One region of the Lysinibacillus sp. RU7 genome, then DNA from elsewhere that is predicted to be linked to it. Evidence: predicted binding sites of a transcription regulator. Region 1 holds the regulator's gene; the other holds the start of a gene.
What was found. The regulator NrdR, encoded in region 1, represses ribonucleotide reductase genes. The targets are predictions, from matches to a motif close to AACACNATATATNGTGTT.
Positions count from the first base shown of each region.

Region 2: the regulator NrdR is predicted to act here: its motif matches at 1,380-1,397, upstream of AC3II9_RS11115 (vitamin B12-dependent ribonucleotide reductase).

Region 1 is NZ_JBYQFK010000028.1:26,514-29,732, forward strand. Features, by position in the region: gene AC3II9_RS17585 (glyceraldehyde-3-phosphate dehydrogenase) at 1-888, shown strand, start outside; gene nrdR (transcriptional regulator NrdR) at 1,145-1,612, shown strand; gene AC3II9_RS17595 (replication initiation and membrane attachment family protein) at 1,642-2,997, shown strand; gene dnaI (primosomal protein DnaI) at 3,008-3,219, shown strand, end outside.
Region 2 is NZ_JBYQFK010000013.1:43,914-47,132, forward strand. Features, by position in the region: gene AC3II9_RS11105 (rhodanese-like domain-containing protein) at 1-292, opposite strand, end outside; gene AC3II9_RS11110 (lipoate--protein ligase family protein) at 389-1,219, shown strand; gene AC3II9_RS11115 (vitamin B12-dependent ribonucleotide reductase) at 1,471-3,219, shown strand, end outside.

The sequences.
Region 1 (3,219 bases):
ATTAAGTATGACACAAATCATGGTACATTTGATGGTACTGTTGAAACAGAAGAAAATGCGTTAATTGTGAATGGTAAACGTGTGGTGCTTGTTTCTGAACGTGATCCAAAATTATTACCATGGAAAGACATGGGCGTAGAGTTAGTAATCGAAGCAACTGGTAAATTCAACGACCGTGAAAAGGCAGCGATGCACTTAGAAGCTGGTGCGAAAAAAGTCATTTTAACTGCTCCAGGTAAAAATGAAGACATTACAGTTGTACTTGGCGTAAATGATAATTTATTAGACATTACAAAACATGATGTGATTTCAAATGCATCTTGTACAACAAACTGTTTAGCTCCTGTAGCGAAGGTATTAAATGATACATTTGGTATTGAGAACGGTTTAATGACAACTGTTCACGCTTATACAAACGATCAAAACAATATTGACAATCCGCACAAAGACTTACGTCGTGCACGTAACTGTGCTTCTTCTATCATTCCAACTTCAACAGGTGCTGCAAAAGCATTAGCTTTAGTATTACCTGAGTTAAAAGGAAAATTACACGGTATGGCACTTCGTGTACCAACACCAAACGTTTCTTTAGTTGACTTAGTAGTTGACTTGCAGAAAGATGTAACAGTAGAAGAAGTAAATGCTGCATTCGTGGCGGCTGCTGAAGGTCCAATGAAAGGGATTTTAAACTTCTCAATGGAGCCATTAGTATCATCTGACTACAATACAACAACTTACTCATCCACAATTGATGGTTTAACAACAATGGTGATGGGCAATCGTAAAGTAAAAGTATTAGCTTGGTACGACAACGAGTGGGGTTATTCAGCTCGTGTAGTAGACTTAGCGAGAAAAGTAGTAAATGAATTAGCTAAGGTAAAAGCATAATTGATTTAAAAAAGCACAGCTCGACTGAAATTTGGTTGAGCTGATGTTTTTTTTGATATGTATATTGAATTGTTACTTTTTCATCGGCTACAATAGAGGCTATCCGCTTTATGCGATAGCCTCTTTTTCGTAGAGAAGTATAAGCTTTCGTTGAGAAGAAAGCTTTTAAAATAACAAAAGGGATGTCTGTTTTTCATCCGAGAATATTTGTTATAATAGTTGTAATAAATCGAAATGAATCAGGAGAAATGTTTATATGAGATGTCCATCTTGTCAATACAATGGTACGCGCGTTGTTGATTCAAGACCGGTAGATGATAATAAGGAGATTCGACGTCGACGTGAATGCGAGTCATGTAGCTTTCGTTTTACGACGTTTGAAAAACTTGAAGAGACACCATTAATAGTTGTTAAAAAGGAAGGATCACGCGAAGAATTTAGTCGTGAAAAAGTATTGCGTGGACTGATTCGTGCATGTGAAAAACGACCAGTAGCACTTGAAGTGTTGGAAGACTTAGTGTTTTCCATTGAAAAGGATTTACGTCGTATCGGCAATCCAGAAGTGCGTTCAGAAGACGTTGGTGAAATGGTCATGGATCGCTTATCCCAAATCGATGAGGTAGCCTATGTTCGCTTTGCTTCCGTCTATCGCCAATTTAAGGACATTAATGTTTTTATTGATGAACTAAAAGATATATTACAAAAGCAAACGAATGAAAAATAATGAAGTGAGGAGTGAAGCAAGTGGTTCATATGTATAAGGAATTGCTCGCGACGGATCATTTTGAAATTACGCTCCCTCAAGCTTTATCAACAAATGAACGACAGTTACTAACGTTGTTTTATCAACCGTTAACAGGACCCGACCCCATTAGTTTATATTTAACGCTTTGGGCTGAAGGAGAAGATCATGCAACAGGTACGATGACGCATTATTATTTAATGAATGTGCTCGGTATGCCTGTTCGTGCTATTTTTGAGGCACGTATCGCACTTGAAGCAATCGGTTTACTACGTACATGGAGAAAGGATGAGCAGGATAGTCGCGCATTTATTTACGAATTGGTACGGCCATTAGAAGCGCGTGATTTTTTTGTAGATCCATTACTCTCCATGTTTTTATTTAGTAAAATTGGTGAGCAGGCTTATCGCAAGCTACGAAACCGTTTTTGTAAGCAAGTTGATAAGAGGGGATATAGCGAAGTGACCCGTACCTTTACAGATGTCTATAAACCTGTGCATACGAATGTGCCACAAGATATTCTAGACGAACGTGATATCGAGCAAGGTTATCCGTTTTATTATGAGCAATTTGATTTTGAGTTGTTACGTGCGGGACTGTCAGAGCAACTCGTACCTTTAAGTGCGCTGACGGCTGAAGCTCGTCTGCTCATTGCGAAGCTCGCTTTTTTATATAAACTATCACCACTTGAAATGCAGAAGGTCGTTGTCTTAGCGTTAGACGATACAATGAGATTGCCGGTAGAACGTTTGAAAAAGGCAGCAGCAGATTATTATAAAATTACGATTTCAAAAGATGCACCAAAATTAGCTAAAACATTTGAACAGCAATCAAAAGCAACTACTGAAGTAAAGCGCTCGAAAGAACAAGAACTGTTACATTATTTAGAAAATACACCACCGATTCAAGTGTTACGGGATATTAATAATGGGAAAGAGCCAATTCCAGCTTCTGTACAGTTAGCGGAAGACTTAGTCATGAAGCATAATATGCCAATAGGTGTAGTGAATGTATTACTTGAATACGTTATGCTAACTACGGACATGCGTTTACCAACAAAATATGTTGAAAAAATTGCCGATCACTGGATTCGGAAAAATTTAAAGACAGCTAAGGAAGCAATGGATTTAGCCCGTCAGGAACGCGATAAATATGCGAAATGGAAGGCGGAAAACGAATCAAAAGCGAATACGCCACAAAAGCAGGTTTATAAAAAGGCGAGCGGACGTGAAGAAAAAGTACCAGATTGGTTTTATAAGCGTGATGAAGGGTTGTCTCAAGCGCCAACGACAGCTGCAACAGTAGACTTTGAAGCGGAACGACAAAAAATACTCCAAAAGCTAGGACAAGATGGGCAGGTGAATTAACATCGAACCGATTAATCGAGCATTAAAAAGTATAAAAATTCCATCCTTTCAAGAGCGATATGAAGCGATGCGAAAAGAAATTTTAACCGATAAACAAGTACAAAAATTTGTGATGGAAAATGAGATTACATCAAGTGTCATCGACAGAAGCTTATCAAAATTAGATGAATTTATTTCTCAAACTGCTACATGTTGTGGTGCACAATCGACTGCCTGTTGTAG
Region 2 (3,219 bases), on a different contig from region 1:
CACGTGCACTTCGACCTGTATTTTGACAGTATAAATATACTGGTAAGTCTGATCGAATCTCTTTATGACGTTGGTTTAGTTGCGTCATTGGAATGTTACGCGCACCTAGGATATGTCCTGCTTCAAATTCTTTTGGCTCACGCAGGTCAATCAGTTGTGCTTTACGATAGCCTTGTATAAACTGTTCTTGTGTTAAGTTTGTTACGGCCTTTTTCAAACGGAATGAATTAATCAGTACGTAAGCAATGATCACACCTAGGATAATGGCGATTGTAATAAATACTTGTTGCACGTTAAAATTTCTCCTTTCTATCTATCAGATATATTATAAAAGAGAACGGGGCATACGTCGAGTAAGTTTACTAAATACTTTCATGGAGGCATTGTTATGAAACAATGGTATTTTATTAATTCGGGACCTTGTCGTCCATCCTTTAATATGGCGCTAGATGAAGCGTTGTTAAATTGGCATAGTGAGAAGTTAATTCCACCAGTTATCCGCTTTTATGAATGGAATCCGGCAACATTGTCGATTGGATATTTCCAACGTGTACATAAAGATATTGATATGGATGAAGTACGTCGTCAAGGGTTAGGTTTTGTCAGAAGACCAACTGGGGGGCGTGCGGTACTACATGAACATGAGTTGACATACTCGATTATTGTCGAAGAAGATTATCCAAATATGCCGAAAACGGTCACAGAAGCATATCGTGTACTAAGTGAAGGGATATTGCAAGGATTTCAAAATCTCGGTTTAGATGCGTATTTTAGTGTGCCCGATACAAAAGAAAAGCAACAAGATTTAAAAAACCCGAAAAGTGCGGTTTGTTTCGACGCACCAAGTTGGTATGAACTTGTCGTAGAAGGGAAAAAAGTAGCGGGAAGTGCACAAACGCGTCAAAAAGGTGTTATTTTACAACATGGCGCGATTTTGCTGGATTTAGATGAAGAAAAGTTATTATCTGTGTTTAAATTTTCAAGCGAAGCCATACGTGAAAAAATGCGTGTAAAGCTTCCTGAGAAGGCAGTAGCAATCAATGGGTTAGTAGACAAGCCATTTACAGTAGAACAGTGTATAGTAGCCTTTAAACAAGGTTTTCAAGAGGCATTAGAAATTGAGCTAATCCCTTATGAATTAACACCTGAGCAATTAGCATACGTAGAACAGTTAGAAAAGGAAAAGTATGCAAACGATGAATGGAATTTTAGAAAGTAGAACGTTTGTTTGAAAAAATTTTCCTTGTACAAAACGTTGATATAAGCGGGTTTAATATAAAATAAAAAAAATCAAGCCCTTGTTTGAAAAATAATTCTGTAGTAATCTTTTCTAAGTGCATAAAATACAACCATATATATAGAAACAAATACTCAAATCAAACACAACATCTTGTGTTTGGTTTGTATTTTTTGTTATGGATAGGTATGATTATGGAAAAGATTTAAAACAATTAAAGAGGGGGCTCGTTGATGGAAAGTGTGCTAGAGCAAACCATCCAAGTAGATCAGCTCAACAAAGATATTGAGCAATTCCCGCAAGTGCATCCGATTACACCGGACATGCATATTACGCATAAAGGTGTATCACGTCTTGTGATGATTGACCGCTATTCGTTTAAGGATACGGAAAAGAAAACGTTAAAGTCAGGCGATTTTGTTGTGTTAACTGTCAAAGAAGACCCAAAATTCCCGGCACGTGGACTTGGAATCGTTCAATCCATTAATACTGAAACAAAAACAGCAGATATCTTAATCGAGGAAGATTTCCGTCATGTACTAGAAGACGAAAAAGAACAGTCAACAGGAATTATTACTCGTTCATTGGATATTATTGAAAAACCGCTTGAAATTTATTATGAACAAATTGCAAAGCGTAATGCGACAGGTTTAGCGGCTGTTGAAAAAACGGCAGAACTGCGCCAAGAATGGTTTGAAAAGTTTTATGAACAACTTGTAAGCTTAAAATTCATTCCTGCAGGGCGTGTTATTTACGGAGCAGGTTCGCAAACGGATGTTACATTCTTTAACTGTTATGTTATGCCATTTGTGGCAGACTCACGTGAAGGGATTAGTGATCACCGCAAGCAAGTAATGGAAATTATGAGCCGCGGAGGTGGCGTAGGGACGAATGGTTCAACACTTCGTCCACGCAACACATTAGCGCGCGGTGTTAATGGTAAATCAAGCGGTTCTGTCAGTTGGCTTGATGATATTGCCAAACTGACGCACCTTGTTGAGCAAGGTGGTTCTCGTCGTGGTGCCCAGATGATTATGTTAGCAGATTGGCATCCAGATATCGTAGAGTTCATTATTTCGAAAATGCAAAATCCACGTATTCTTCGTTACTTAATGGAAAATACAACGGACGAGTCCATCATTCGTCTAGCAAAGGAAAAATTAAAATTCAAGCCTTTATCGCCACAAGATGAAGCGATGTATCAAGGGATTGTGAATTATAAAAATATCCAAGGTTTAGGTGGCTTTAATGATGCCATCATTCGTGAGGCAGAAGCAAAGTTACGTGACGGTGGGACATACTCTGTTCATAATTCAGAATTCTTAACAGGTGCCAATATTTCTGTCACATTAACAAATGAATTTATGCATGCTGTTGAAAATGATTTAGACTTTGAATTGCGTTTCCCAGATGTAGCGAACTATACACCGGAAGAAATGGCTATTTATAATGAAGAATGGCACAAAGTTGGCGATGTACGTGAGTGGGAACGACTAGGTTATGGCGTTCGCGTATACCGTAAAATCAAGGCGCGTGAGTTATGGAACTTAATTAATATTTGTGCAACATACGCGGCAGAGCCAGGCATTTTCTTCATCGATAATGCAAATGAAATGACAAATGCTAAAGCATATGGTCAACAAGTTGTAGCGACAAATCCGTGTGGTGAGCAACCGCTTGCACCATATTCAGTGTGTAACTTAGCAGCTGTAAACTTAGCTCAGTTTGCAGTGAAAGATTCAAAATCAGTAGATTATGACGCATTACGCCAAACAGTGAAAGTAGGCGTACGTATGCAAGATAACGTAATCGATGCAACGCCGTACTTCTTAGAAGAAAACCGTAAGCAAGCACTTGGTGAGCGCCGTGTTGGACTTGGTGTCATGGGTCTAGCAGACTTACTTATTTATTGTGAAAAGGAATACGGTTCAGAAGAAGGGAATCAGCTTGTCGATGAGATTTTCAAGACGATTGCTGTTGCA